3 regions of the Ruania zhangjianzhongii genome follow, and region 3 is predicted to be linked to each of the others. Evidence: predicted binding sites of a transcription regulator. Region 3 holds the regulator's gene; each other region holds the start of a gene.
The links. Region 3 encodes LexA, which represses DNA repair genes until DNA is damaged. Its sites were predicted from a motif close to TCGAACANNTGTTCGA; they were not measured.
Positions count from the first base shown of each region.

Region 1: FU260_RS02060 (HNH endonuclease signature motif containing protein) is a predicted target of LexA. The motif match lies at 2,582-2,597, and genes of this name have one in related genera.
Region 2: FU260_RS07375 (HNH endonuclease signature motif containing protein) is a predicted target of LexA. The motif match lies at 9,206-9,221, and genes of this name have one in related genera.

Region 1 is NZ_CP042828.1:397,127-407,471, reverse strand. It holds gene FU260_RS02075 (hypothetical protein) at 1-470, shown strand, start outside; gene FU260_RS02070 (DUF1593 domain-containing protein) at 486-1,694, opposite strand; gene FU260_RS02065 (MDR/zinc-dependent alcohol dehydrogenase-like family protein) at 1,844-2,134, opposite strand; gene FU260_RS02060 (HNH endonuclease signature motif containing protein) at 2,635-4,254, shown strand; gene FU260_RS02055 (enolase C-terminal domain-like protein) at 4,436-5,752, shown strand; gene FU260_RS02050 (aldehyde dehydrogenase (NADP(+))) at 5,760-7,211, shown strand; gene FU260_RS02045 (GntR family transcriptional regulator) at 7,208-7,906, shown strand; gene FU260_RS02040 (mandelate racemase/muconate lactonizing enzyme family protein) at 7,908-9,011, opposite strand; gene FU260_RS02035 (TRAP transporter large permease) at 9,059-10,339, opposite strand; gene FU260_RS02030 (TRAP transporter small permease) at 10,336-10,345, opposite strand, start outside.
Region 2 is NZ_CP042828.1:1,579,990-1,590,334, forward strand. It holds gene FU260_RS07325 (mycothiol transferase) at 1-176, opposite strand, end outside; gene FU260_RS07330 (ABC transporter substrate-binding protein) at 191-1,138, opposite strand; gene FU260_RS24085 (ABC transporter permease) at 1,138-1,587, opposite strand; gene FU260_RS07340 (ABC transporter permease) at 1,882-2,592, opposite strand; gene FU260_RS07345 (ABC transporter ATP-binding protein) at 2,589-3,416, opposite strand; gene dhaK (dihydroxyacetone kinase subunit DhaK) at 3,680-4,687, shown strand; gene dhaL (dihydroxyacetone kinase subunit DhaL) at 4,684-5,325, shown strand; gene dhaM (dihydroxyacetone kinase phosphoryl donor subunit DhaM) at 5,322-6,110, shown strand; gene FU260_RS07365 (TetR/AcrR family transcriptional regulator) at 6,212-6,829, shown strand; gene FU260_RS07370 (MDR family MFS transporter) at 6,935-8,788, shown strand; gene FU260_RS07375 (HNH endonuclease signature motif containing protein) at 9,263-10,345, shown strand, end outside.
Region 3 is NZ_CP042828.1:1,697,662-1,708,006, forward strand. It holds gene dapF (diaminopimelate epimerase) at 1-140, shown strand, start outside; gene FU260_RS07890 (class I SAM-dependent methyltransferase) at 121-732, opposite strand; gene hflX (GTPase HflX) at 850-2,346, shown strand; gene FU260_RS07900 (ATP-dependent DNA helicase) at 2,690-4,651, shown strand; gene lexA (transcriptional repressor LexA) at 4,629-5,321, opposite strand; gene FU260_RS07910 (LysM peptidoglycan-binding domain-containing protein) at 5,526-5,951, shown strand; gene nrdR (transcriptional regulator NrdR) at 6,114-6,581, shown strand; gene mgrA (L-glyceraldehyde 3-phosphate reductase) at 6,699-7,748, opposite strand; gene pip (prolyl aminopeptidase) at 7,918-8,913, shown strand; gene FU260_RS07930 (DUF5302 domain-containing protein) at 9,043-9,225, shown strand; gene serA (phosphoglycerate dehydrogenase) at 9,343-10,345, opposite strand, start outside.

The DNA.
Region 1 (10,345 bases), 1.3 Mb from region 3:
GCCACCACAATCGGCAACGTCCCTCAGGCGGCGGTAACCGCCGGCCCAGCAGCGGAACCCGGCCGCGTCCGGAGCCTCGCTCCGGCCAGCTCACCAGCCCCGCCACCGCGGGTGCTCAGTCCGGCGCCAGCGACCAGTCCGGCAACGCGGCCGCTCAGCTCCAGGTCATGGTCGGGCTGATCACCACCGGCACGCTCGATGCGCATCTCGGCACGCTGCAGGCGGCCATCAGCAAGCGTCACCAGGACCGCAGGCGGGACGCGTCCAACCAGGCGGCTGCACAGTTCCAGATTGGTGACCGCGTTGCGCTCACCGAGGGCATCCGCCCCCTGTACCTGCAGGGCGCGACGGGCACCGTGACCGGCTGGGCCCACCACAACGCGATCGTCCACCTGGATCACCCCACCGGCCGCTTCCCGGGTGGCGAAATCCGCTGCCCGCCGCTGGGCCTGCGGCGCCTGATCGACTAGCCCGCCTCGGCACGCCTACGGGCCGCACCACCCCAGCCGCTTGGCGAAGTCACCGAGGAACTCCTGGCGGTACGCGCTGATCCACCGCGCCCCGGGCCACGGCCCGATCGCCTGGTCGGGGTCGGGGTCATCGCTCCACCACCGGGGGTGCCGGGTCGATGCCGTCGCAGCGGTGGCCACGCTCGGAAGCACTGCGGTCAACGAACCGGCCAGTCCGTCCAGCTCCGCGTGCGAGCTCTGCACCCGGTAGGTCACCACGCCGGCGTGGTACACGCTCAGCCGGAACCGTAGCTGCTCTCCCTCGTCGATCCCGGCCGGGAACGGTCCCTGCATCCGCTCGTCCACCACCAGCCGGGCATGGTCGGCCTCGGAGTAGTCCGCCGACTTCAGCAGCGAGATCTCCACCACGGCATTGACCTCGACCAGATCATCGATCGTCGTCAGCCGGTCGAAGGTCCGCTTCCGACCGGCCCAGAGCGGAACGAACTTCCCGCCCCAGCTCGGGACCGCCGGGTCCCGGGGACCGTGCAGCAGCCAGGTGACCGTCGGCGAGTCGCCCATCTTCAGCTCGGGCAGCTGTGCGGCGAAGAACGCCCCGAGGGCGCCGTTCCCGGCTGCGTGCCGGCGGACGAACTCCGCGTTGTCCGGGCCCTCCGGATCCTCCGGGTGCTGCTCGAAGAACCCGCGATAGGTCGAGTTCGACTCGATCATCCGCAGCGTGGGGTGCTGCTGCTCGAGATAGTCGTAGGCGTTGACGCTCCACATCGTGTTCGGCCCGCCGATGTAGTGCACCCGGAGGCGGTCAGCGATGTCGGGGGCGTCGTGCAGGGCCTGGGCCACGTCGTCCAGACCGCCCCAGACCAGTACCTCGAGAAGGCGAGGATCGCCGTCGCGCGCTCGTTGGACGATCCACTCCGACCCCTCGGTGGCGCCGGTAGCGCCCGTGTGGTCCGCCAGGTGCTCGGAGCCTTGTTTGACGACCGCGCGCAGGGCCGCCGGATCGGGGTAGTCGGCGTGCCGGCGGAGCTGGTCGAGATCATGCGCGTAGTGGTCGATCACGCGGTGGATGTCCGCCGCCCGGCCCTTGCCGTAGGGGGAGGCGATCAGCCCCTCGATGTCCAGGACGTCCGCGTACAGCAGCAGGTGAACCATAGACTGGAAGTCATCCGGGTCCGTGCCGCCGATGTCGGTACTGACCAGCACGCGCGGGCGGGAAGCGGGCATCGGCGGACCTCTCCTCGCCGGATCTCAGCACCGGGCAGCAGCCATCCTAGGCCAACGGCGCGCCGTCAGTCCTGAGTGACTGAAAATGCATCGCTGCCCGACGGCGGAGCATGCGTGGCGTTGTCTGGTCGCCCCGGGTCGGGGTCGTCTCAGGCCGCGGGCGGCTCGCCGGTTCTCCCGTCCAGGTCGGACAGGTCGAGTACGAAGCGGAAGCGCACGTCGTTTCGCCGCAGCCGGTCGAGTGCCGTGTCCACGCGAGCGGAGGGGAGCACTTCGACGTCAGCGCCAATACCGTGGTCGGCGCAGAATTGGCGCATCTCGGCCGTCGCGGGGCGCCCACCGCTGCCAGCGGAGCTGAGCTTCTTCCGGCCAAGGAGCAGGTCCATCACCTCGGCACTGACTGGGCCCAGATATCCCAGGAGGCTCAGCGTGCCGTCCATCGCCACCACCTTCAGATAGGGGGCGAGGTAGTGGGGTGCAGAGATGGTGTCGATGACGACGTCGTGTTCCCGGCTACTTCTCCAGTCAGGCCGGGCTGGGGACGTTCCGGCCGTGGCCGATCGAGATGACCGTGATGGCTGTCGATCGTGGCCGCCACTCCGCTATCGACGGCGGCGGTTAGTCTCGTGCGCGCATCGGGCGATAGCTTTCCAATCATTCCGGGAATTAACAAAACAATTCGCGCAACGACGATTGGCGAACGTTGATGTGAGCGAAAATCGGCGCAGCATCGCCACACACACGGAGGTCCGTGGTTGCGGCTACCACGTAGTACCGACATTCTGCGGGCGAAAGCAGGCCATCACCATGATTCTGTGGATAAGTGGTGGACGGTCCACAGATTCAACACGCACGCGTGTCCACCCCACACAACACCAACTTTCTCGTAGAATGGATGTACGAGCACATGGCAGAGCAGCCCATAAGGAGGTGAGCAACGGTGACGGACTCCACGATGAGTGCCGACGTCCTGCATGGCACACCCCTGGGCGAGCTCATCGAGGCCGATCTACCCACCCGCCTCGCGGCCCTGGAAGCCCTAGGCACTGCGATCACCGCCGGCGACCTCCAGGACGAACGTGACCTGCACACCGGACCCGAACTCGGCGTGGCGAGCGTGCGAGTGCACCGCCTGTGCACCCGGCTGACCGGCAAGCGCTACCAATGGCTGACCGTGGAGGAAGCAGACGGGCGGTGGGCCACCACCGCGTTCCACCCCCGCACCTATGCCTCGCACGTTGCCCACACCCATGGCATCTCCTACGCCAACGCGCGCCGCAGTGTGCGCCTGGCCCGCCAACTACGCGATGACATCCCCCGCTTCGGCGCCGCCCTACGAGCCGGACAGATCGGGCCCGACCAGATCGACGCCCTAGCAACCACCGCCCTGACCTCACCAACCCGCATCGCAGCCCTCGCCGAACCCATCACCACGGATGCCACGACCGCGGAGAGTCCGGGGGCAGGTGAATCCGACGCCGACGTGGAAGCGGACGAGACCGGGAACGCGGCCGGCGACGAGGCCGGGAACGGAACCGTGGATGAGACTGGGCGCGAGGAGGCAGCCACCGACAACACTGCTCAGACGGTGGAGGACTTTCTCCTCGCGCAGGCCCAGGACATGCGGGTGGACCAGATCCGCCGGCTCGGTAAGCACTTCGCCCAGGTCGCCGACCCCGAGGCCGATGAGCGCGGCTACCGCCAAGCCAAAGAACGCGAATACCTCGAACTAGCCCGCACCCTGGACGGCTGGCACCTGTCCGGCTTCCTCACCGAAGAGAACGGACGCCTGGTGCGCGCCGCCATGGACGCCGTCATCACCCCACCCGCGCCCGATGACCAGCGCACCGGCGACCAGCGCCGCGCACAAGCCCTCGCCGACCTCGCCCACCTCGCCCTCGACCAAGGCCTGGCCGGAACCCACGCCTCCGTCCGACCCCACCTCGGCGTCCTGATCAACCCCACCGACCTCGACAGGCTCCTCCGCCAAGCACGCGAACACACCACCGCGCCGACAGAACAAACCCCCTGCTCCACTCCCGCCCCCGGTGACAGCCGCTGGGACACCATCCCGCTACACAACCTGATCGGCATCGACTGGGCCACCCAACTCAACAACCAGCCACCAACCTTCGACGACGGCACCGGCCCCGTCCCACCAGCACTACTACGCCGACTCGCCACCTGCGGAGACCTCTACCGCGTCCTGTTCTCCCCCGAAGGCGAAGTCATCAACCTCGGCCGCACCCGCCGACTCTTCACCCCAGCACAACGACGCGCGCTCATCGCCCGCGACCAAGGCTGCACCTGGCCCGGCTGCACCGCACCACCAGCAATCTGCGAATCCCACCACGCCCGCATCCACTGGGCCAACGGCGGACCCACCAACACCACCAACGGCGCCCTGCTCTGCTACCACCACCACACCGTCGTCGACGCCCGCACCATCACCATGACCCGACAAAACGGGGTATGGATCTTCACCCACCCCAACGGCACCACCATCAACACCAACCTCGACCCACCAGCCAAGCACCGAGATTGGCCAGACACCGGCTAGCCGTGTCCCTCCCGTCGCGCTGGCGAGGTAGCCGAGTCAGTCGATGTAGCCATGACCATCGGAACGCCTGCCGCCCACAGACTGAGCAGTTGCTCGCGCAATACCAAGACATATAGGCTATGACCGATTCCTATAGGTAGATTTTGGACGCGAGCGGCCACCCCCAGCCCGAGGAGCACGCATGTCTCACATCAGTTCTGTCGACGTCCGGGACGTGCGCTTCCCGACCTCCCTGGACCTGGACGGTTCTGATGCAGTGAACGTCGATCCGGACTACTCCGCCGCCTACCTGACGCTGACCACCTCCGACGGCGAGCAGGGGCACAACCTGGTCTTCACCGTCGGTCGCGGCAACGACATCGTGTGCCGCGCGATGGAGAGCTTCGGCGCACTCCTGATCGGCATGGACACCGAGGCGCTGCTGGCAGATCTCGGCGGCGCGTCCAGGCTGCTGGTGCATGATTCCCAGCTGCGCTGGCTGGGCCCGGAGAAAGGGGTCCAGCAGATGGCAGCCGGGGGCCTGCTCGGAGCCCTGTGGGACCTGAAGTGCCGCCGGGCAGACAAGCCACTATGGCTGCTCCTGGCCGAGATGACTCCGGAAGAGATCATCTCCGCTGTTGACTTCACCCACCTGAGCAATGCGCTCACCAAGGACGAGGCACTCGAGCTGCTCCGCCGCGGCGAGGCCGGCAAGGCCGAGCGGATCGCCGAGCTCCGCGAGCGCGGCTTCCCCGCCTACACCACCACCCCCGGCTGGCTCGGCTACAGCAACGAGAAGCTGGTCCGGCTGAGCAAGGAGGCCGTGGCCGACGGTTTCGAGATGATCAAGCTCAAGGTCGGCGGGAACATTGCCGAGGACCGGGAGCGGATGCAGCTGGCGCGCGAAGCCGTCGGCCCAGACATCCGGATCAGCATCGACGCGAACCAACGATGGGAGGTGGGCGAGGCGATCGACTGGCTCGGCCAGCTCGCGGAGTTCGACCCGTACTGGATCGAGGAGCCCACCTCCACCGACGACATCCTCGGCCATGCCGAGATCCGCCGGGGTATCGCGCCGATCAAGGTGGCTACCGGGGAGGCCGTCGCCAACCGGATCGTGTTCAAGCAGCTGCTGCAGGCCGAGGCGATCGATGTGCTGCAGATCGACGCGACCCGGGTGGGTGGGGTGAACGAGAACCTCGCGAACCTGCTGCTCGCCGCCAAGTTCGGCGTGCCGGTCTGCCCGCACGCCGGCGGTGTGGGGCTGTGCGAGCTCGTCCAGCACTTCTCCTTCTTCGACTACGCGGCCCTGTCCGGCTCGATGGCCGGCCGGGCGATCGAATACGTCGATCACCTGCACGAGCACTTCGTCACTCCGGTGCGGGTGCAGGGCGGGCGGTATCTCGCTCCGACCGAGCCCGGGATCGGCGCGCAAATGTACGCTGACTCGGTCGCCACCTGGCAGTTCCCGACCGGTCCCGGTTGGGCCGGTGCGAAGCCGACAGCACTGAAGGAGTGAACCGGTGATGAGCACGACGACGCCGTCTGAGTTGGACGGGCTGGTCCAGTCCGCGCACACCGCCTATCGAGAGGCGTCCGCCGTCGCTCCGACGGTGCGCGCCGGGTGGCTGACCGCGATCGCCGACGCACTGGACGGCGCCGCCGACGAGCTCGTGCCGCTCGCGCAGGAGGAGACCCACCTGCCGGGGCCGCGGCTGCGCGGAGAACTGACCCGGACCACGTTCCAGCTGCGCCTGCTCGGCGAAGAGATCGCCGCCGGCCACCACCTGGAGGCGACGATCGACCATGCCGACCCGGACTGGGGCATGGGACCTCGACCAGACCTCCGGCGGGTGAACGTGCCGCTCGGCGTGGTCGGCGTCTTCGGTGCGTCCAACTTCCCGTTCGCCTTCTCCGTGCTCGGCGGCGACTCCGCCTCGGCACTGGCGGCCGGCTGCGCCGTGGTGCACAAGATCCACGAGGCACACCAGCGCCTGGGCACCCGGACCGCGGAGATCGTCGTCGCTGCGCTGGCCGGCACCTCTGCACCGAAGGGTCTCTTCGCCGCCGTCACTGGACGCCAGGCTGGTGAGGCGCTGGTGGACCATCCGCTGGTCCGCGCGATCGGCTTCACCGGCTCCACCCGAGTCGGCATGCTGCTCAGCGAGCGGGCAGCGGCGCGGCCCGAACCGATCCCGTTCTTCGGGGAGCTGGGCAGCACCAATCCGGTCTTCGTCACCCGGCGTGCGTGGGAGGAACGCTCCGAGGAGATCATTTCCGGATACGCGGCGTCGCTGACGCTGGGGATGGGCCAGTTCTGCACGAAGCCCGGCCTGCTGTTCGTCCCGGAGCTCGACGACTCGGCGCGCACCGCCCTCGAGGAGACCTTCTCCGCTGCGCCACGGTTCGAGATGCTCAGCGAACGCCTCGCCGAGGGCTACGGAAGTGCTGTCGCCACGGTCGCGGCGACCGACGGCGTCGAGACGCTGATCGACGGCGAGCACGGCCCTGCCCCCGCCCCGAGCCTGCTCCTCACCGGCGCCGACGAGGTCCGCGCCAACCCGGAACTGCTCAGCACGGAGATGTTCGGACCGGCCGGCCTCGTGATCCAGTACGGCGAGGAGGACCGGCTCCCGGAGCTCGCGGCGCTGCTGGACGGACAGCTCACCGCAACGATCCACGGTGAATCCGGCGAACGCCCGGCCGAGCTCGTCGACCTCCTGGTGGCCAAGGCGGGCCGGGTGCTCTGGAACGGCTGGCCCACCGGCGTCACCGTCTCCTACGCGCAACAACACGGCGGACCCCATCCCGCGACCACCGCTCCCGGCACCACCTCAGTCGGGACCGCCGCGATCCGGCGCTTCCTCCGCCCGGTCGCGTTCCAGGACTTCCCCACCGAGGCGCTGCCGGCGGCGTTGCGCGAGGAGAATTCGTGGGGCATCGCTCGCCGAGTCGACGGGCGCTGGCAACCCCGATGACCGGCGAGAGGCTGCGGCGCAACGCCTCGGAGGATGTCTACCACCGGCTCCGTACCCAGATCCTGGAGAATCGGATGGCGCCGGGCGAGCGGATCGGAATCGACGCCGTCGCCCGTGACCTGGGGGTCTCCCAGACCCCCGTACGTGAGGCGATCCGTCAGTTGGAGGGCGACCAGCTGGTCGTACGGGTCCCCGGCAAGGGGTACCAGACCACACCGCTGCTCGACCTCGATGGCCTGCGCGACCTCTTCGAGTTTCGCCTGCTAGTGGAGGTCTGGTCAGCCCGCTCGGTCGCGGTGAACCGGCTGTCGAACCCCGGCCCGGTGCTCGGGGACGAGATCCGCCGGTTCAGCGCACTACAGGGCGATAACGTCGACGTACCGCGCGAGCTGGTCACACACGACACCCGGTTCCACGGCTTCATCCTGCAGGCAGTCGGAAACGAAGTGATCCGTGGCGCCCACGAACAGACGCACACCCACCTGCACACCTTCCGCCTCTACTCCGCCGACGCTGACGGCTCGCTGACGCTCGCCGAGCACGAAGCCATCCAGGCCGCCATCGACGCCTGCGACCCGGACGCCGCAGAGCACGCCATGCGCACCCACCTGACCAACGCCTACGCACGATTCGCCGCGGCGTTCGACACCACGATGCCCGCGCTCCGGGAACAGGATCCGCACCAGGTCTTCTGAGTCAGACGGTCAGGATCGGGCTCACCGTGAACTCGTCGATCTTCGTCATATCCCAGTCGATCCCGAGACCCGGAGTATCGGGGACATAGGCCACGCCCGCCTCCACCTGCACCTCCGTCCTGGTCACCGACCGCAGCTGCGGGATGTGCTCCACCCAGGTGCCCGCCGGGGTGGCGCCGGCCAGGCTGACATGCAGCTCCATCAGGAAGTGCGGGCAGATGTCGATATTCATCGCCTCTGCGGCATGGGCCACCTTGAGCCACGGGGTCACTCCCCCGACCCGAGCGGCGTCGACCTGCATGATGCTCGCGGCGCCGCTGCTCAGGTACGCCACGCACTGCGCGATCGTGTTCAGGGTCTCGCCCACGGCGATCGGTATCCCGGTCTGCCCGGCGAGCCAGGCGTGACCCTCGCGGTCGTCGGCCGGTAGCGGCTCCTCCAGCCAGGCGATATCGAAGGGCTCGATCGCCCGCGCCCGGCGGAGCGCCTCGGAGCGGGTGAACCCCTGGTTGGCGTCGACGAAGAGGGTGAAGTCCTCCCCGACCGCCTCGCGTACCCGCCGCACCCGGCGGACGTCCTCCGGCAGCAACTCCCGGCCGACCTTCATCTTGGCTGCAGTCCAGCCTGCATCCACCAGCGAACGCATCCCGTCGACCAGTTCTGCCTCGCTTAGGTGTAGCCAGCCGTGCTCGGTGTCGTAGGCGGGAATCTGCTGCCGATATCCCCCGGCAGCGATCCACAGTGGCTCCGCGTTCCGCTGGCAACGCAAGTCCCAGAGGGCGGTGTCGACGGCGGCGAGCGCCAACGCGGTCAACGTACCTGGCGTGGTGGCCCGGGTGGAGGACCAGAGCGTGTGCCAGAGCGCCTCGACGGCGCGGGCGTCCGCTCCGATCAACCGGGGCTGGAACACGTCGTGCAGCAGCGCGAGCACCGCCGATCCTCCGGTGCCGATGGTGTAGCTGTACCCGCGGCCGACCAGACCGTCGTCGGTCTCGATCTCCACGAACGGAGTCTCCTGCACCAGGAACGCCTGGATCGCGTCCGTGCGCTCGGTCTCCACCGGGATGTTCACCAGCCGCGCGCTCACCTTGACGATTCGTGCCATCTTCTACTTCCTCTCACGGTCGGTTCTCCATCGCTGCCGAGGACTGCCTACCCGACCCCGAACACCCCAGGCAGCCACAGGCTCAGCGCCGGGATATAGGTGATCGCCAGCAGCACGACCAGCATCGCGGCGAAGAAAGGCATCACGCCCCGCACCACATGGGGTACGGACATACCGGTGACGCTGGAGAGCACAAAGAGGACAAGTCCGACCGGTGGCGTCAACAGCCCGAGCATCAGGTTGAAGATCACGATCGCCGCGAAGTGCAGCGGATCGATACTGAACGTGTCCGCGATCGGTGCCAGCACCGGAACCACGATGAGGATCGCGGAGGTGGGCTCGAGCAGGGCGCCGACGAGGATCAGGAAGACGTTCACCAGCAACAGGAAGACGATCGGATTGTTCGTGATGCTGAGGATGAGCTCGGACACCTCCTGCGGCGCCCGCTCCCTGGCGAGGACCCACCCGAAGAGCGCAGCGGCGCACACGATGAGGAGCACCGATCCGGTGGTCTCGAGCGTGCGGATCGCGACGTGGTACAGCTTCTTCCACGTCATCTGCCGGTAGATCACGGACAGGATGAGGATGTACAGCACGCCCACTGCGGATGCCTCTGTCGGTGTGACGATCCCGCTGAGGATGCCACCGAGGATCACCACAGCGGCCCCCGCCACCGGGATCGCGGCGAGCAGGCTCTTCCCGCGAGCAGCCCAGCTCGGCTTCGGACCGCTGGCCGGCTCCTGCTTCCGGGTGAACCAGAAGACGAGGAGGCACAGCACCAGGATCAGCACCAGCGCCGGCACGATGCCGGTCAGGAACAGCGCCCCGACCGAAAGCCCGGCAGTGACCGCATAGATGATCGCCGGGATGCTGGGCGGGATCAGCGGCGCGATGATCGACGATCCACCGGTGATGCCGACGGAGAACCGCGGGTCGTACCCGCGCTTGATCATCGCCGGCACCTGCACCCGGCCCATCGCGGCAGCGTCGGCGATCGCCGCACCGGACATCCAGGAGAAGCCGAAGCTGGTCGCGACGTTGACATAGCCCAGGCTTCCGCGAATGCGGCCGAGGAACGCGATCGCAGTGTCATAGATGCGATCGGTCGCGCCGGACTGGTTCGCCAGGTTCCCGAGCAGGATGAACATCGGCACTGCCAGCACGGGGAACTGATTCACACCGGCGAGCGTCTGCTGGACAGCGGTGTTCGTCGATGCGGTCTCGTCCAGGAGCACATACCCGACCGCCGGCACCAGTAGCGCGAACGCCACCGGCACCCTGATGAAGAGCAGGAGCAGGAGGGCCCCGACCATGAGCAGCAGCGTCAAAACGCA
Region 2 (10,345 bases), 120 kb from region 3:
TCCGCCACGTGATCGTCCTGCACGCGGGTCAGGTGCCAGGCGAGCCAGGCGATCGAGTTCGCCTCCGGATCGATCCGAGCCTCCAGCTCAGCCGGCCCGATCCCGTCCAAGGCGCCGGTCAGTACCTGCTCCACGCGGGCGAACCCGTCCTTGAGCAGATCGGTGGCAGCGGTCATCATGCTCCTCTCGGTCACAGACCCGCCTCGGCGAGCCAGCCTTCGGCGATCGTGGCAGAGTCCTGTTGGTCGTTCACGCTGGCAGCGTTCATCTGGATCAGCGCGTCAGTGGTCAGCGCCTCGCTGACCGGGTCCAGCACCTCGGCCAGTTCCTCACTGAGGTCGGCGGAGACGAGCGGCACCACGTTCTGCGCCAGGATCATGTTCTCCGGGTCCTCCAGGGTGACAAAGTCCCCGGTGGCCAGGTCCGGGTCGGCGGTGTAGATGTCGCCCATGGTGATCGTGCCGTCCCGGATCGCATCCTTGGTGAGCGGGCCGCCGCTGTCGCCGATCGAGGTGAACTCCACCTGCACTCCGTAGAAGTCGCTCAGTCCGGGCGGACCGTAGGGGCGGGACTCGAGCTCAGCGTTGCCGCCTACGGTGATCGTGCCGTCGTAGTCGGCCAGATCCGCGAGGCTGGTGATGGCGTTCGACTCGGAGAACTCGGTGGTCACGTTGTAGGAGTCGGCATCCTGCGCCTCGGCGTAGTTCAACACCGCCAGCCCCTCCGGCAGCGCATCCGGAAGCGCCGCGGCGACGTCCTCCGGGCTACGTGCCTCGGTGTCCTCGGCGTAGAACTGCAGCAGGTTGCCGGTGTACTCCGGCAACACCTGCACATCCCCGTCATCCATCGCCTGCAGGTAGGCGTCCCGCTGCCCGATCTGGAACTGCCGCTCCACGGTGTAACCGGCATCCTCGAGCACCTGGGCGTAGGCCTCGGCGATGATCTCGTTGGAGTAGTAGGCCTGCGAGCCCACCACGATGGTGTCTGCGCCACCGCCGCCGTCCTCGGATCCAGCGTCGTCCGGGTCCTCCAGCGGGTCACCGGAGCCGCAGGCGGCCACCAGCGCCAGGGCGAGGCCGGCCACCAAGCCGGCGGGGGCGGTGCGGCGCCAGGAGCGCGGCGTGGCAGGAGTAGTCATCAGGATCCTTCCGTTGCAACAGCGGGGGAGTGCGAGGTCTCGGTCTCGGCGGGGCTGCCCGGCCCAGGGACTTGGTCCGGTACGCGGCGGGAGCGGGCGAGGAGCCACATGATCAGTGCGAACAGGCCGTCCAGCACCAGGGCGAGTGCCACGATCACCAGCGCGCCGCCGAGCATCTGTTCATAAGTCCGGATCGCGATCCCGCGGATGATGTAGATACCGAGGCCACCCAAGCCTACGTAGGCGGCGAGCACGGCGGTCGCCACGATCTGCAGAGTGGCGCTGCGCAGCCCGCCGAGAAGTAGCCCGAGGCCGATCGGGGCTTCCACCCGAAGCAGGATCTGCCACTCGGTCATCCCCATCGCCCGGGCGGCGTCCACCACGTCCGGATCCACCGACTCGATCCCGGCATAGGCACCGGCCAGCACCGCGGGAACACCGAGCACCACGAAGACTACGGTCGCAGCCAGTACAGCGTCCCCCGACCCCGACCAACAAGGTGAGGATGGTCAGTAACCCGAGCGAAGGAAGCGCCCGCGCGGCACCGGACAGCGCCACGGCGAGCTGCTTGCCCCGGCCGGTATGGCCGATCGCATAGCCGATCGGGATCGCGATGACGGCGGAGACCACCACCGCGATCACCGTGTACAGCAGGTGCTCACCCAAGCGGGTGAGGACGGCGTCCGGTCCGGTCTGCTGCTCGGGGGCGAACAGCCAGGCGAGCGCCTCGCGGAACAGATCCATCAGCGGACCCCCTCGCCTGCGGCACCACCAACGGAGGCGACGGCGGAGGCAGAGGTGCCCGATCGTCGTCGCCGTGGTGGACGCCGCGCCCACGGCATCAGCAGCCGCCCACCGAGGGCCAGCAGCAGATCCAGGACGAGCGCGATGACCACGGTCATCACGATCCCGGTGGCGATCTCGGCCATGATGCCGCGCTGCAGTCCATCGGTGAACAGCAGTCCGAGGGAGTCGATGCCGACCAGGATCCCCACCGTGACCAGGCTCACCGTGCTCACCGTCACCACCCGCAACCCGGCGAGCAGCGCCGGGCCGGCCAGCGGCAGGTCCACCGCCCAGAACCGCCGCCACGGTGAGTAGCCGACGGCCACCGCAGAGCGGCGCACGGACTCGTCCACCGAGGCGAACGCGTCCGCGGCGAATCGGGTCATCAGCGCGACGGCGTAGATGCTCAGCGCGATGATCAGGTTCGCATCGGCCAGCACACTGATCCCGATCACCGGCGGAAGGAGCACGAACAGCGCAAGGGACGGGATCGTGTACAGCAGGCCGATCACGCTGAGCAGGCCGCCGCGAAGCCAGGTGTAGCGCCATGCAGCCAGACCGAGCGGCACGGCGAGCAGGAAGCCGATCACGATCGGGCGCACGCTCAACCACAGGTGCCGGACGCTCAGATCCCACACGTCGGCCCAGTTGGCGGCGAGCCAGGTCACTGTCCGGCGGCCCTCTCCGCCAGCACACCGGCGGGCCGGCCGCGACCGTCCACCACCACCTGGGTGCCGTCATGATCTTCGATCCGCAACGCCCGCTGGCCCCGCTCGGCGCCGATGAACGAGGCCACGAAGTCGTCCGCCGGGGCGGCGAGGATATCCGCGGGTGTGCCCTTCTGTGCGACCACCCCGCCCGGTTTGAGGATCACCACCTGGTCACCGAGGATGAACGCCTCCTCGATGTCGTGGGTGACGAACACGACCGTCTTGTCCAGGCTGGACTGCAGCCGGAGCAGCTCGTTCTGCAGGTCCGAGCGCACGATCGGGTCCACGGCACCGAACGGCTCGTCCATCAGCAGAATGTTCGGGTCCACTGCCAGCGCCCGAGCTACGCCGACCCGTTGCTGCTGACCGCCGGAGAGCTGCCCGGGGTAACGGCGCGCCAGCGCGCGGTCCAGGCCGACGGTGTCCATCAGCTCCAGGCCACGGGTCTCGGACTCCTTCTTCCCGGCGCCGTTCAGCCGCGGCACGGTGACGATGTTGTCCAGCACCCGCCGGTGCGGCAGCAGCCCACCGCCCTGCAGCACGTAACCGATGCGCCGGCGCAGCGTGACCGGGTTCAGCGCGGCCACGTCCTCGTCGTCGATCCGGATCGCACCGGCGGTGGGATCGACCATCCGGTTGATCATCCGCAGCAGGGTTGTCTTGCCGGAACCGGAGGAGCCGACCAACACGGTGATCGTGCGGGACGGGATGACCAGGCTGAACTCCCGCACGGCCTCGGTGCCGTCCGGGAAGTGCTTGCTGACGCGATCGAACTCGATCACGACCGTGCGGCCTCGGTGCCGAGCCCGACCGCCTGTTGACGCAACATTGTTCGAGCCTAACGTGAGGGTCCGACATCGCACCCGGGCGCCAGGCCCCGTTCGCACACCCGAGAGCGCGAACAGACGAGCACAGGAGCCCCAGTCGCGGTTCAATGGGACTGTTCGACCTCGCCACTGGCCAGCCCCGTGAGGGAGGTCCACAGTAGGAACCCCACGGTGGTTTTCCTGCCCGCCAGTCGGGCGGCGCGTGCGAAGGAGCAGTCATGAAGAAGTTGATCAACGACCCCCATCAGGTGGTGGCCGAGAGCGTGGCCGGCTTCGTGGCCGCACACGCCGATCTGGTCCAGTCCAGCGAAGACCCGGAGACGCTGTTCGTCTCCCGTGCCGGCGGTGCGGTGGCCGGCAAGGTGGGCCTGGTCAGCGGGGGCGGTAGCGGGCACGAACCGTTGCATGCCGGATTCGTCGGCACCGGCATGCTGGATGCTGCTGTGCCGGGCGCGATGTTCACCTCACCCACCCCGGACCCGATCCAGGCGGCCACCCAGGCGGCCGATGGTGGCGCCGGTGTGCTGCACATCGTGAAGAACTACACCGGAGACGTCCTCAACTTCGAGACCGCCGCCGAGCTCGCCGAGCTGGACGACATCATGGTCAAGTCCGTCGTGGTCAACGATGACGTCGCCGTGCAGGACTCGCTCTACACCGCCGGGCGGCGGGGAGTGGCCGGCACTGTGCTGGTGGAGAAGATCGCCGGTGCCGCGGCCGAGCGCGGTGACGATCTGGACACGGTGCACGAGATCGCCACCCGGGTGAACGCGGGTGTGCGTTCGATGGGCGTGGCCCTGACCGCGTGCACCGTGCCGCACGCTGGCAAGCCGTCCTTCGACCTGGCCGACGATGAGATCGAGATCGGCATCGGCATCCACGGTGAGCCTGGTCGGGAGCGGATCCCGGCAGCGAGCGCTGACGAGATCAGCGGTCGGCTCACCGAGGCCGTTGCCGAGGATCTGGGCGTGACCGGCGGTGACCGGCTGCTGCTGCTGGTCAACGGGATGGGCGGCACTCCGCTCTCCGAGCTCTACATCGTGTACGGCCACGCCCGCGCGATGCTGGAGGCGCGGGGCGCCACCGTGGAGCGTTCGCTGGTGGGCAACTACGTCACCTCCCTGGAGATGCAGGGTGCCTCGGTCACGGTGCTCCGCCTGGACGAGGAGCTGCTCGGCCTGTACGACGCACCCGTGGTCACTCCGGCCCTACGGTGGGGAGCATGAACACCGAAGTAGACGTGACCTGGGCGAGAGACTGGGTCAAGGCGAGTGCCGCCGTCGTGGCGGAGAACCGGGTAGCGCTGATCGATCTCGACCGCGCGATCGGCGACGGGGACCACGGCGAGAACCTGGACCGCGGCTATACCGCGGTGCTCGGCAAGCTGGCCGACGCTGAGACCAGCACAGTGGGCGAGGTGTTCGCGCTGGTGGCAAAGACCCTGATGTCCACAGTGGGCGGGGCCGCTGGGCCGCTGTACGGCACCGCCTATCTGCGCGCCGCCAAGGTGGCCCAGTCCCAGAGCCTGGATGCGGCGGGTGTGGCCGACGTGCTTGATGCGGCGCTGGGTGGGATCGTCGCCCGCGGCAAGGCTGAGCTCGGTGACAAGACGATGGTGGATGCGTGGTCTCCGGCCGCGGCTGCGGCACGGGAGGTCGCTGCCGCCGGGGGTAGTGCGGGTGCAGCGTTGACTGCTGCCGCCGATGCCGCGGAGCAGGGCGCTGCTGCCACTGAGCCGTTCGTGGCGCGCAAGGGCCGGGCCTCCTATCTGGGTGAGCGTTCGGCCGGGCACCGGGACCCGGGCGCGCAGTCCAGTGCGCTTCTGCTGCGGGCCGCGGCAGACGCCGCTGCGGGGGCAGGATGAGCAAGCCGACGGCGGTGCTGCTGGTTTCGCACTCGGCGCAGCTGGCGGCCGGAGTCGCCGAAGTGGCCGAGCAAATGGCACCGGACGTGCTGATCCGGCCCGCCGGCGGTACGGAGGACGGCAGGATTGGCACCAGTTATGACCTGGTCGACCAGGCGGTGACGGGCCTGCTGGACGAGGGAGTCGACGCCGTCGTGCTGCTCACCGATCTCGGGTCGGCGGCGCTGACTGCGGAGTCGGTGCTCGAGCTGCGCGAGGATGACCGGCTGCAGCTGGCCGACGCCCCGTTCGTGGAGGGTGCTGTTGCCGCGGCGGTGGCCGCTCAGGGTGGCGGGGACGCCGCAGTGGTGCGTGCGGCCGCTGAGGATGCGGTATCCAGTTTTGCCGGCGACGGCGCAGCCCGGGCGGGTCGGCAGGCTCACCCGGGCGAGGTGGAAGCTGGTGAGGGTGCCGCCGGTGGCGGCACTGCAGTTGGTGAGCGTTCCGGGGCTGCTGGGGCTGACGAGGGTACTGAGGCTGCTGACGAGGGCGGGCTGGAGTGCACGCTGGTGCTGCGCAACGCGCTCGGTCTCCACGCCCGGCCCGCGGCCCAGTTGGCGCGGAAGATGAGCGAGTTCGACGCCGAGGTGAGGGTGAACGGTGTGGATGCCGCGAGCGTGTTGGCGTTGATGGGGCTAGGGCTCACCGGGGGAGCGGAGATCCAGGTGCGGGCCAGCGGTCCGCAGGCGGTTGAGGCGATGGCGCTGCTGGAAGCCGATGTGGAGGCGGGCTTCGGCGAAGAGTGACGGCGCTGCTGGCGTGATGGGCTGCTCTGTGATCGACCTCACCACCCCAGAGTCGAATTTGCAGTTGATGCACTTTTGCATGGCGAGTAATCTTTCATACCGTGCAAGAAGATGAGCTGGGTCTGCGTGAGCGGAAGAAGCGCGCCCGCAGGGACGCGCTGATCGACGCTACCCACGAACTGGTGCGGGAGAGGGGCCTGGAGCAGGTCACCGTCGAGGAGATCTGCGAACGGGTGGGTGTCTCCGTGCGCACCTTCTTCAACTACTTCGACTCCAAGCTCGATGCGGTGTTCGGTATCGCGCACACCACCTTCGACCGCGAGCTTGCCGAGGTCTACGCCACCGGCGGACCCTCCGGAGACCTGGCGGCGGACACCCGCACGCTGGTTGGTGCGCTGCTGCAGTTCCCTGGACCGTCCAAGGATCGCATCGGCACGGCGATCGAGCTGATGAAGTCCGAACCCACCCTCTACACCCGGCACATGGAGCTGTTCGACGCGATCCGCACGGAGATGCAGGACGTGATCGTCCGCAGGCTCGAGCACGAAGGCTCCGAGGCCGCCGCGCGTCCGGAACTGATCGCGATGGCCGTCTTCCACATCGCCCGCTGGGCCACCACGCTCTGGCACGAAGCCGGTAGTGCCGGGCACCCACGGGACTACATCGACGCAGCCTACGGCGACCTGTACGCGGTACTGGGCCCTCCGCCGTCGGGCTGAGCCAGCTGACCCACTCACGCGACCTGCACCGCGCGAGCGGCGAGCAGCCTGAGCGGTATCAGCCCCCCTTGACCACACCTCGCGAACTCTCTCGAAGGAACCTTCATGTCCACAGCAACCGCGCCCGCGCAAGGACAGCCTCCGGTCGTCCTGACCAAGCGCACTGTCTGGTTGATCTTCACCGCGTTGATGGCCGGGATGTTCATGGCCTCCCTGGACCAGTCCATCCTCGGCACTGCGATGCCGACGATCGTCGGCGAGCTCAACGGTGTGGAGCACCAAGGCTGGCTGATCACCGGCTACATCCTCGCCGTCGCGATCGTGATGCCGCTGTATGGCAAGTTCGGCGACCTCTGGGGCCGTCGTTGGCCGTTCCTGGTCTCCATCGCCCTGTTCACCCTGGCCTCCGCGGCTTCCGGGTTCGCCACCAGCTTCGAAGCGCTGGTGTTCTTCCGCGCCATCCAGGGGCTGGGGGGCGGTGGCCTGATGATCCTCTCCCAGGCGATCATCGCCGACATCGTGCCCGCCCGGGAGCGCGGCAAGTACATGGGGCCGATGGGTGCCCTGTTCGGGATCTCCGCTGTGCTCGGCCCGTTGCTCGGTGGGTTCTTCACCGACCACATGGACTGGCGCTGGTGCTTCTGGCTGAACATCCCGATCGGCCTGGCCGCGCTCGCGATCGCGTGGAAGACCTTGAAACTGCCCAGCCACCGCTCGACGAAGAAGCTGGATGTGCCAGGGATCATCCTGCTCGCCCTGGGCACCTCGGGCATCGTGCTCGCCGCGAGCTGGACCTCCTGGACCGGCAACACCGGGTACGACTGGTCCGACCCCGGGCTGCTCGCCATGGTGATCGGCACGCTGGCTGCGATCGGGTTGTTCATCCTGGCTGAGACCCGGGCTGCGGACCCGTTGCTACCGCTGCACCTGTTCAAGAACCGCACGTTCGCGCTGGCCAGTGGGATCGGCCTGGTGATCGGGATGAGCATGTTCGCCGCGCTCGGCTTCCTGCCCACCTTCCTGCAGATGTCCACGGGATCCGGTGTGACCCAGTCGGGGCTGCTGATGCTGCCGATGATGGTCGGGGTGATGCTTACCTCGATCGCCTCCGGGATGGCGATCGTGAAGATCGGGCGGTACCGGATGTTCCCGATCGCCGGTTTGGCCATCGCGACGGCGGGGCTCATCTGGCTCACCCGGCTCACCGGGGATATCTCGATGGTGCTGTTCTCCGCGATGATCTTTGTGCTCGGCGCGGGCCTCGGTCTGGTGATGCAGACGATCGTGCTCGCGGTGCAGAATTCGGTGGACCCGCGTGAGATCGGGACGGCGACCAGCGCGAACAACTTCATCCGCGAGATCGGAGCGGCGGTCGGTACCGCGCTGTTCAGCACGATCTTCACCTCGCGGTTGGTGGACAATCTCACCGACGGATTCACCCAGGCCGGGGTGGCGCCTGGTGCCGGCGGTGACCTCGGGGTGGACTCGCTCACTCCGGACGCAGTCAATGCGATGCCGGATGCGGTGAAGCAGATCGTCGTGGACTCCTACGCCGATGCCCTGGCGCCCTCGTTCTGGTACTTGGTGCCGCTGATGGTGGCAGGCTTCCTGCTGGCCCTGCTGATGCGCGAGGTGAAGCTTTCCGACACTGCCGGGATGGTGGCCCGCGGCGAGGCCGTTGCTGACGGCGACGCGACCACTGCGGAGCGGCGAGTCGAGGCTGAGGTGGTGGTCGCAGCGGAGGCGCTGACGGCAGGTGCGGACCAGGAGGTGCGGGCCGCGGCCGGGTCCGGGTCTGGGTCTGGTGCCGTGTCTGGCGCTGGCGCTGGCGGTGGCGCCGAGCGTGCTGGCGGTGGTACCGAGCGTGCGGGTGGTGGCACCGCCCACGTGGAGGCCGCTCCTGAGGCGGGGACCGGATCTGCTCCAGAGGGCGGGTCGGAGGGCGGCGCCGGCCGGTAGGCCGAATCGCTGATCGACCGGGGAGAGCCCGGGGTGTCGGGATGTACGTACCTGCGACGCCCCGGGCTCTCGCCGTACTGGGGCTGTGTATGCACGCTCACTGGTGCGAGGCCGGTCGAGCTTGGCTGTACTCCAGGAGCTGTGCTGAAGGAGCTGCGCTGCCGTTTCCACACCCCGCCTTGTGAGTGGGCGTGCTATTGCCACGTTTTCCACAGCCCCCCGTCGAGCGAGTGATCGGGCTGCTCGCGTCAGAGCAGACTATACGGAGAAGCCGATTTCGACCGATCTTTCGCGGATGTCGGCGCCGCCGTCACCAGGAGAGCCATGTTTGGAAGAAGTCCTCTCTCCATCGCCTTGTTGGCAGTATGTCGACTGGAGAGGGATTGTCAGTGGACTCACCTAGAGTAGGAGCAGTACCAGAACAAATATTCGAACAATGACCGAGCGGGTTGCGTGGGAGGTGAACAGAGAACAATGTCGTTGACGACCGATACAAGCATTCCAGCCACGGGTGAGCACATCACCGAACGGTTAGCGGGTGTGCGCGCGGAGCTCGAGACAATCGCTCGTGCTCCGTTCGCCCAGCTGGGCCATGAAGCGGCCTGTCAGGTTGCCACCGGGATCGAACAGCTCACGCGTGGCATGGAGGGGCTGCAAGCAGCAGCCGTGGGTGGTTTGGCGGCAGGATCGGGCTGGGCGGCGTCGGGATATCAGTCCTTCCCGGTCTTCTGGAGCGCACACACCCACCGGCGCAAGTCCACCTCCCGGGCCTCCTGGCACCAAGCCCGCGAGGTGGCTGACCATCTGCCCTTGACTGGTCAGGCGATCCAGGCCGGGCAGATCGGTGGTGAGCACGTGAAGGTACTGACCCGGTTTGCCACCAAAACCCAGGCACTGCGCGAGCAGCTCGCCGATGCCGAGATGGGAGAGAGCTTCCTGCTCGCCCAGGCGGCCCGGTTGCCGGTGGAACTGTACTCCCGGCTGGTGAAGGAATGGGCGATTCAGGCCGACCCTGAGTCTGCCGACCGCGGCTGGCGCGAAGAGGGTACGCGGGCGGAGGTGTTCCTCTCCCACGTGATGGATGGGGCCGACCTCCGTGGCTGGTTGGGCACCGAGGATGCACTGGTCTTCGAAGAGGCCCTGCGCGCGGTCATCGGCACGCCTGCAGCCGATGACGAGCGCACCCTGCCTCAACGTCGGGCGGACGCGCTCGTCCAGCTCTGCCGGTCCTACCTGGATTCCGGGCAGGGCCAAGCCAGTGCGAGGATCCGCCCGCATATTGCCCTCACTGTCGACTACCCCACCCTGGCAGCCCTTCTCGCCGCCATCGGAGCCAGGGCTGAAGGGGGACCGGCTACCGCCCGAGACGCGTTCGGCCTGCCGGTTCCCCTAGTCAACGACTCTGGTGGCCAGAGCGGGCCCGGCGGCCCCAACGACGCTGGCAACGACGCCGGCTGTGCTGGTGTGGTGATCCCGGCCGGGCTCGACTACGAATTCCTGCGCGGGGTGGCGCCGGCCACCTTCGCTGACGGCACCCCGATTCCGCACGGCCAACTC
Region 3 (10,345 bases):
CCTGGTTCGGCGAGGGCGCACCGGACCACTGGCAGGTCCAGGTGCCCGGCGGAACGTTGCGGGTCCGGGTGGACGGCGACCGGGTGGAGCTCGCCGGCCCGGCCGAGCTGGTCGGTGTGATCACTCCGCTGGGGCAGTGACCACCAGGATCCGGTAGCCCTTCACGCTGGTGGTGCGTTCGGCCGGCAGCGCCAGCTCCGCAGTGATCCAGCGCTGCAGCGAGTCGGCACCGAGATTCTTCGCCACCACCAGCTGGGCGCTCGCCCCCGGCGCCAGCCGCGGCAACCAAGTGCGCAGCAGCTCGTGCAGTACCGCCTTGCCCACCCGGATCGGCGGGTTGGACCAGATCGCGTCCAGCACCAGGTCCGGCTCGGCGGCCAGCAGCGTCTCGGGGGTGAACGTCTCCACGTTGCGCAGCCCGAGGCGCTCGGCGTTCGCGGCAGTCAGCTCCAGCGCCCGGGTGTTCACATCCACGGCGAGCACCCGCACCTGTGGGCGGGCCATCGCTAGCGCCAGGCTGATCGGCCCCCAGCCGCAGCCCAGGTCCAGCACCGTGCCCGACGGCGGTGGGTCGCCGGCATGGCTCAGCAGCACCGTGGTGCCGGGGTCCAGGCGGGTAGCCGAGAAGACACCGGCGTCGGTGGTCACATCGACCTGCCTGCCGTGCAGGTTCACGGTCAGGGTGCGCGGAGCGCTCGCTGCTTCCGGCTCGTTGGTGAAGTAGTGACCCACAGGGCCCCAGCGTAGTGCCGCCCGGCGCCCCCGCCCTGAGCGAAATCCGTTGGCGGGCGGTGGTTCGGAGTGGGATCGTGGAAGAACACACTGACCGGCACTGCAGCAAAGGACACCATGACCCGACCTACCCATCCGACTCCCGCCGAGCTGGACACCTCTACCGAGGCCCGCGCTCAGGACGTCGTGGACCGGATTCTGGCGAGGGCGGGCACAGCGATCCAGCAGGACTCCGACGAGCACACCGACTACGACGGCGACCAGCTCGACCTGGCCGAACGCGTGGCCCTGCAGCGTGTGGGCGGACTGTCCACCGAGCTGGAGGACGTCAGCGAGGTCGAGTACCGGCAGCTGCGCCTCGAGCGGGTGGTGCTGGTCGGTCTGTGGACCCACGGCACCGCCGAGATGGCTGAAGTCTCGCTCCGCGAGCTCGCCGCACTCGCCGAGACCGCCGGTTCCACTGTGCTCGACGGCATGCTGCAGCGGCGCTCCGCTCCCGATCCGGGCACCTACCTGGGCTCCGGCAAGGCCGCCGAGCTGGCCGGCGTGGTCGCCGCGACCAACGCCGATACCGTGATCGTCGACTCCGAGCTCGCCCCGTCACAGCGGCGTGGGCTGGAGGACGTGATCAAGGTGAAGGTGATCGACCGCACCGCCCTGATCCTGGACATCTTTGCCCAGCACGCCAAGTCTCGCGAGGGCAAGGCGCAGGTGGAGCTGGCGCAGCTCGAGTACCTGTTGCCGCGCCTGCGTGGTTGGGGTGAGTCGATGTCCCGGCAGGCAGGTGGCCGGGTGGCCGGTGGTGCCGGCATCGGTTCCCGTGGACCCGGTGAGACCAAGATCGAGCTGGACCGGCGCCGGATCCGCACCCGGATGGCCAAGCTACGCCGGCAGATCGAGCAGATGGCCCCCGGCCGGGCCGCCCGCCGGCACTCCCGCAGTGCCGCCGAGGTCCCCTCGGTCGCGATCGCCGGCTACACCAACGCCGGCAAGTCCTCGCTGCTGAACCGGCTCACCGACGCCGGCGTGCTGGTGCAGAACGCGCTGTTCGCCACCCTGGACCCGACAGTGCGCCGAGCGCAGACTCCGGACGGACGCGCCTACACCCTCGCCGACACGGTCGGCTTCGTGCGGAACCTGCCCACCCAGCTGGTGGAGGCGTTCCGCTCCACGCTGGAAGAGGTGGGGGCTTCCGATGTGATCGTGCACGTGGTGGACGCCGCGCACCCCGACCCCGAGGGACAGATCGCCGCGGTCCGCGATGTGCTGCGGGATATCGAGGGGGCCCGGGACCTGCCCGAGCTGGTGGTGCTGAACAAGGCCGACCTGGCCGAACCGGAGACGATTGCCCGGCTGCGCACCCGCGAGCCGAACGCGATCGCGGTCTCCGCCCGCACCGGCGCCGGGATCGAGGAGCTGCAGGCGGCGATCGCCGAGGCCCTACCGCGCCCGGCGGTGGAGGTGGACGTGGTGGTGCCCTACGACCGGGGCGACCTGGTGCACCGCGCACACGCCACAGGTGAAGTCATCTCCACCGAGCACCTGGAAGCCGGCACCCGCCTGGTCGCGCGGGTGGACGACGCGTTGGCTGCGGACCTGCGCAACGCCGGCTGAGCCGCCCGGCGCTGGCCCGGGCGCCGCACGGCCCGTTCGATACTTGCCGCACTTGGGCGATACCGCGGAGCACTACTCAGTGCGCCAACTAGCGACTGGATGGATTCACGCCCGGGGCTGGGCGCGGGTCAGGTCAGTGGGATGGTGCGGGCTGTGGACGCGGGGTCTCGCAGCCTCGCGGGCGCGATACCGTCGGGGGGTGGGTGAGAGCGAGCAGGATGCGCAGCACGCCGGCTCGGTCGGCGAGGCTGGCGAAGCCGGCCCGGTCCGCCAGACGGCTACCGCCGCCGAGGGCGCGGAAGCGCACACCATCGACGCTGCCCTGGACCAGGTGGTCGGCGCGATGGGCGGCGCCCGTCGAGAGGGGCAGCACGAGATGGCCCGAGCGGTGGCGGACGCGCTGGACGACGGAGGGCATCTGCTCGTGCAGGCCGGCACCGGCACCGGGAAATCGCTCGCCTACCTGGTGCCCACGCTGATCAAGGCGGTCGAGTCCGGTCAGCGCGCGATCGTCTCCACCGCCACCCTCGCCCTGCAGCGGCAGATCCTCGGCCACGACCTGCCCGTGGTGCGGGAGAACCTCACCGGCCATCTGCAGCGGGAGCCCGACGTGGCCCTCCTCAAGGGCTGGCACAACTACGTCTGCAAGCACAAGGTTGCCGGCGGCTATCCCGACGACGAAGGTGCCCTGTTCGCCGCCACGGAAGCTGCGCCGTCATCGGCGGAGGAGCACCCCAGAGAAGCCGACGAAGGCCTGGGTGGCCAGGTAGTGCGGTTGCGGGAGTGGGCCGGCGAGACCGACACCGGCGACCGGGACGATCTGGTGCCTGGGGTCAGTGAACGCGCCTGGCGGCAGGTGTCCATCAGCTCGTTGGAGTGCCTCGGCCAGAAGTGCCCGCTGCTGGCGGAGTGCTTCCCCGAGCGCGCCCGCGCCCACGCCCGCGAGGCCGACGTGGTGGTCACCAACCACGCGATGCTTGGCATCGCCGCCGCCGGAAACCCCAAAGTGCTGCCCGAGCACGAGATCCTCGTGGTGGACGAGGCGCACGAACTACCCGATCGGGTCACCGCGCAGGCCACTGTGGAGCTGTCCGCGGCCGTGGTCGAACGCACCGCCCGCACTGCGCGCCGGCATGCCGGACTCCCGCTGAGCACCCTCGAGGAGGCCGCTGACGCGCTCCGGCCGCTGCTGATGGCGGTTCCGGAGGGCAGGCTCCGGTCCGGGCTACCGGCCGAGCTTGCTCCGATCGTGCGCAGCATCGCCGAAGGCACCCGGGAAGGGATGACCGCGATGCGCCAGCAGTCCTCTGCAGCCGGTGAGGCCGGGGCGAAGTCGATGGCGCACAGCGCACTGCTCGCCCTGTTCGAGGTGGCCGATCGGCTGCTCTCGGACCGGATCGCCGACCATGTGGACGTGCTCTGGTGCGAACGCGGCCGGCGGCCGGGGGAGGCCTCGCGGCTGATGCTCGCCCCGCTGAACGTGGCCGGCCCGATCGCGGGCGAGCTGCTCAGCGGACGCTCGGCCGTGCTCACCTCGGCTACGCTTGCCCTCGGTGGCACGTTCGAGGCCACCGCGCGCTCCTTGGGACTGGCCGACGGCGGCTACCGCAGCGAACTGGTCACCTCACCGTTCGACTATGGCCGGCAGGGCATCCTGTACGTGGCCTCCTCGCTCGCCGCGCCGGGACGGGACGGGACCGACGAGAAGATGCTCGCCGAGATCGCCGAGCTGATCACTGCCTCCGACGGCGGGGCGCTCGGGCTGTTCTCGTCTCGCCGGGGTGCCGAGGCGGCCGCCGAAGCGCTTCGCGAGCAGGTGGACACCCCGATCCTGCTGCAGGGCGAGGACGTGTTGCCCACGCTGGTCCGCGAGTTCGCCGCCGACCCGCGCGCCAGCCTGTTCGGCACCCTCTCGCTCTGGCAGGGCGTGGACGTGCCCGGGCTGAGCTGCCGTCTGGTGTTCATCGACCGGATCCCGTTCCCGCGCCCGGACGACCCGGTGAAGGCGGCCCGCACGGAGGCGATCGGGCGGGCTGGTGGCAACGGGTTCATGGCCGTCTCTGCCACTCATGCGGCCCTGCTGCTCGCCCAGGGTGCCGGTCGGCTGATTCGGTCGGTGACCGACCGGGGGGTGGTCGCAGTGCTCGACCCGCGGCTGCGCACCGCTCGGTACGGTTCCTACCTGGCGGCCAGCTTGCCTCCGCTGTGGCCGACCACCAATGCTGAGGTAGTCCGTGGTGCCCTGCGCCGGCTGGCCGCGGAGGCGGTGGCCGAGAGCGAGCCTAGAGTGAGCGGAGCACGCTGACCACGCGTCCGAGGATCTGTGCGTCGCTGCCGTCGATCGGGGCGTAGTTCTCGTTCGCCGGCAACAGCCACAGTGCGCTGTCGGTCTTCTTCAGCGACTTGACCGTGGCCTCACCGTCGATCATCGCCGCCACGATCTCGCCGTTCTCCGCGACGGCCTGGCTGCGCACCACGACCCAGTCGCCGTCGCAGATCGCGGCGTCGATCATCGAGTCACCGACCACCTTGAGCAGGAACAGCTCACCCTCGCCCACCAGCTGGCGGGGGAGCGGGAAGACATCCTCGACCGCCTGATCGGCCAGGATCGGGCCACCGGCGGCGATTCGCCCGACCACCGGCACATAGGCGGCGTGGCTGGTGTCCTGCTCGCCGTCATGGGTGGTGAACGTGGCGGCGTCACCGCGTACCTTGCGGGAGTCGTCGGAAACGATCTCGATGGCCCGGGTGGAGAGTGCATCGCGGCGAAGGAATCCCTTCTGCTCCAGCAGCTCCAGCTGGTACTTCACCGAGGACGGGCTGGCCAGGCCGACGGCGGTGGCGATCTCCCGCATCGTCGGTGGGTACCCCTTGGCCTCCAGGCTGGCGCGGATCGAGTCCATGATCCGTCGCTGCCGGGGGCTCAGGCTGGCTGGGTCCGGGCGGTCGCTCGGGTCCTGTTGTGCGCGGGCCATGGTGTCCTCCTGTTCCGCATCGCCTGGAAATCCGCCGATGTCGGTGGTCGATGATCTGCTCGGTCTGTGGCGTTCTCCACGATAGGCGCCACCACCCGAAAGACCAAACATGTGTTCGACTGGCGTGTCGAACGAACAGATGTGCTACTGTCAGTACAGACGTTCGACGGACGGGTGTTCGACGAGTTTGAGGAGACGAGAACGATGAGCGCACTGGCCTTCCCCACAGCGCCCCTGACCGTGCCCTCCCGCAGGCGGCACCTGAGGGCCGTCCCTGATCTGCCGGCCGCACCTCTGCCTGTGGCGGAGACGGAGTCTCGCCCGGCCGACACGAGTGCCGCCCTGCGACTGACCGTCCGTGGCCGTGTCGTGCTGGTGGCCCTGGCGTTCGCAGTTGCCGCCGCTGTCGGGGTGGGTGCCGGCCTGGCGTTCCCGGAGGCGGAGCCGATGCCCGAGCAGGTGCAGAGCGTGACCGTCGGCCCCGGCGAGAGTCTCTGGACCATCGCTGCGGACGTCGCGGCCGATGGGCAGGACGTGCGCGTGGTGATCGACCAGATCATGGCGCTGAATAACCTGTCCGCCTCGACAGTGCACGCCGGCGCAGAGCTGACCGTTCCTTCGGGGGAGTGACCTGATCGACCCGCCCGGCTGCCGCGGCCGGTCCAGGCCGGTCGATGGCACTTGCGCGAGTGGCCCTCGGATGTCTAAGTTGGGTACATCTAGTAGTTACATGGATGTGATTGACCAACATGTGGTGCTTTCGCACGACGCCGGAGGGAAGGGAACCGCTAGGTGCACTGCCCGTTCTGCCGGCATGGCGACTCCCGGGTCGTGGATTCTCGCACGGCTGAGGATGGCGCGTCCATCCGTCGTCGCCGACAGTGTCCGGAGTGCGGCCGCCGCTTCACCACAGTGGAGACCACCAGCCTGACGGTGATGAAGCGATCGGGTGCCGTCGAGCCGTTCAGCCGGGACAAGGTGATTGCCGGCGTGCGCAAGGCATGCCAGGGCCGCCCGGTCTCCGAGGACGATCTGGCGCTGCTCGCCCAGCAGGTCGAAGAAGTGGTCCGTGCCACCGGTGTGGCCGAGATGGACGCGCACGAGGTGGGGCTGACCATCCTGGGCCCGCTGCGCGAGTTGGACGAGATCGCGTATCTGCGGTTCGCGAGCGTGTACCAGGGCTTCTCGTCCCTGGAGGATTTCGAAGCGGCGATCACGGCTCTGCGCGACGAGCGCAGCGCAGCCGAGCCGCTCGAGTAATAGACGGCCGCCGGTGGCCCGGGAGGGGAAGCCCGGACCACCGGCGGCGAACCACTGTTCGTGGGATCGGCCCGCTATCAGTGGGATCGGCCCACTTTCAGCGGGGTCGGAGAGTGCTCAGCGGTCGCTGGAGCGCGGCGCCCAGAGGTTCACTCCACCGTCCCGGGCGTAGCGGTCGATCTCGGTCAGCTCAGCCTCGGTGAACTCCAGGTTGTCCAGCGCACCGAGGGTGTCATCCAGCTGACGCACGCTCGAGGCACCCACCAGCGCGGTGGTGACCCGGGGATCGCGCAGCACCCACGCCACCGCCATCTGGGCCAGCGTCTGGCCGCGACCGGCGGCGATCTCGTTCAGCGACCGTACCCGGGCCAGGTTCTCCTCGCTCAGGTACTCCTCCCGCAGCGGGCCACCCTTCGCACGGCGGGAGTCGGCCGGAACGCCATCCAGGTACTTGCCGGTGAGCATCCCCTGCGCGAGCGGGGAGAACACCACGGCACCCATGCCGGCATCGCCGAGCACGTCCAGCAGCGACTCGCCGGTGCCGGCCTGGTCGGGGTCCTCGATCCACCGGTTCAGCATCGAGTAGGACGGCTGGTGTACCAGCAGGTCGAGCCCGAGGTCCGCGGCCACCGCCAGGGCCTCCCGGGTGCGCTTGGCGTTGTAGGAGGAGATGCCCGCGTACAGGGCGCGGCCGGAGTCCACTGCCGTCTTCAGCGCCCCGAGGGTCTCGGTCAGCGGGGTGTCCGGGTTGTACCGGTGGCTGTAGAAGATGTCCACATAGTCCAGGCCCATCCGGCGCAGGGAGGCATCCAGCGAGGAGAGCAGATACTTGCGCGAGCTGCCGTCGCCGTAAGGCCCGGGGTGCATCGGGTAGCCGGCCTTGGTGGTGATCACCAGCTCGTCCCGCAGCGCGGCCAGGTCGGCGCGCAGCATCCGGCCGAAGTTCTCCTCCGCGCTGCCCGGCGGCGGTCCGTAGTTGTTCGCCAGGTCGATCTGGGTGATCCCGCGGTCGAAGGCGTGGTAGACGATCTCCCGCTGGGTCTGCAGTGGGTCGGTATCCCCGAAGTTCTGCCACAGCCCGAGGGAGACTAGCGGCAGCTGCAGCCCGCTCTTCCCGCAGTGGCGCATCGGCATGTGGTCGTACCGGTTATCGGCAGGTGTGTACATGGTCCCGAGAGTAGTCCGTCGCTGCAGGTGGATGAGAGTGCGTCTCGCTCCGCCCGGAGAGTCCCCAGCACTGTGCGAGCCCCGGGTCTCTATCGGTTCGAACTCATGCCCCCGCCGGCCGCGATGGGTCCGAACTCATGCCCGCGCCGGCCGCGATAGGTTCGAACCCATGACCCCTCGACGCCGCGACAGCCCCGACCTTCGCACCTTCTACCCGGAGATCGAGCCCCACGAGACCGGGTACCTGGGGGTGAGCGATGATCACGAGCTCTACTACGAGGTGAGTGGGAATCCCGCGGGCAAGCCGGTGGTCTTCCTGCACGGCGGGCCAGGCTCGGGCGTGAGCCCTGCACAGCGGCGTGTCTTCGATCCGGAGCGCTACCGGATCGTCCTGTTCGATCAGCGGATGGCCGGCCGATCCCGCCCACACGCCTCGGCGCCGGAGGCCGATCTGAGCACGAACACCACCTGGCACCTGGTGGCCGATATCGAAGCGCTGCGCGAGCACCTCGGCGTCACGGCGTGGCAGGTGTTCGGCGGCTCCTGGGGCTCGTGCCTCGCTCTCGCGTATGCCCAGACCCATCCGAGCCGGGTCACCGAGCTGGTACTGCGAGGCATCTTCACCCTGCGCCGCAGCGAGCTGGACTGGATGTACGAGGGACCGCTGCGCAACGTCTATCCCGATGCCTGGGAGGACTACCTCGCCCCGGTGCCGCTTGAGCGCCGCATGCCCGGGCGGCTGCAGGAGGCCTTTCACGACCTCCTGTTCGACCCCGACCCGGCCGTCCATGTGCAAGCCGGCGCGGCGTGGACAGCCTGGGAGAACACGGTGATCTCCCTCTATCCCGACCCGGCAAACCTGGCCAAGGCAGCTGATGACGCCCATGCGGTCTCGTTCGCACGCATCGAGAACCATTTCTTCGTCAACCACGGCTGGCTCGAGGAAGGTCAACTCATCCGCGACGCCTACCGGCTGGCGGACATCCCGACCGTGATCGTGCAGGGCCGCTACGACATGTGCACTCCCGCGGTCTCCGCCTACGAGCTCGCCCAGGCCATGCCCCACGCCGAGCTGGTGATGACCCCAGACTCGGGCCACGCCTTCAGCGAGCCCGCCACTCTGGATGCGCTGATCCGTGCCACCGACTCGTTCGCCGCTGGCTAGAGCCGATACGGACGGCCGTTGCCGCACCGTCGATCGGTAGTAATCGTTGGCGATGCCCGCGGCAACCGGGCAGAGTGGGCACACGGCATCGGGTCCCCCTGATGCCGACGACCGTCAGAGGGAGCCCTGATGTCATCCGAGAAGTCCGACGATCCGATGGCCGACGCGAAGGCGAAGATGCGCGCAGCCCTCGACCGCAAGTCTGAGCGTGAGCATCTCACCGAGGAAGCCCCACCGAACACCGGACCGGTCCACGGTTCCGAGATCGACGGGCCCGGCGGGCGCCGACAGTTCCGCCGCAAGTCCGGCTGAGATCGGCCCACCCCGCCGGTTTGCCGTGTTCTGTCGCTTCCCCGGCCGGGGAAGCGACAGAACACGGCAAACCGAGGGAGGGGGAGCGGCGATGGGGCGTCGGTCCTGCCCCGCGGGTCAGTCCGTGGCGTCCGGATCCAACGTGCGCAGCCGCACCGTCGCCTCCATCGCCTCGATCCGGGCCAGCGTCTGGGCCGATACGCTGCCACTGACATCGGTGACCGCATAGCCCAGGCTTCCGGACGTCGCCAGCACCTGGCTCTCGATGTTCGCCCCGGCCGCGGAGAGTTCCTGGTTCGCCGCCGCCATCACCCCGGGCACGTTCTGGTGCAGGTGGGCGATCCGCCGGCTGCCGGCATGGGGCCGGTCCAGGATCAGCGCCGGTACGTTCACGCTCAGCGCAGTAGCACCGGCGTGCAGGTAGTCGCGGAGCTTCGCGGCCACGAACCGGCCGATGTCCTGCTGCGCCTCCTCAGTGGAGCCGCCCACATGCGGAGTGAGGATCACGTTCGGCAGCTCGCGCAGCTCGGAGTCGAACGGGTCACCCTGCGACTTCGGCTCGACCGGGAACACATCCACGGCCGCACCGCTGATCCGTCCGGCGAGCACCTGCTCGCGCAGCGCGCTGTAGTCCACCAGGAACCCGCGGGACAGGTTCAGGAAGATCGACCCCTGCTTCATCGCGGCGAACTCCCCGGCACCGAACATCCCCGCGTTCCCGGGCCTACCGTCCACGTGCAGCGTGACCACATCCGCCTCGGCGAGCAGCGCGTGCAGGCTCGGCATCCGCTTGGCATTACCCAGGGCCAGCTTCTCCGCGGTGTCGTAGAAGATCACCCGCATGCCCAGCGCCTCGGCCACCACGGACAGCTGGGTACCGATGTTCCCGTAGCCGACGATGCCCACTGTCCGCCCGCGCACTTCGTGCGAACCGTTCGCCGATTTGTCCCACACACCGGCGTGTAGCGACTTGTCCTTCTCGGTCAGCCGCCGGGTGAGCGCGATGATCTCGGCCAGCGCCAGCTCCACCACGGAACGGGTGTTGGAGAACGGGGCGTTGAACGCCACGACGCCGGCATGACCGGCAGCCTGCAGGTCGATCTGGTTGGTGCCGATGCAG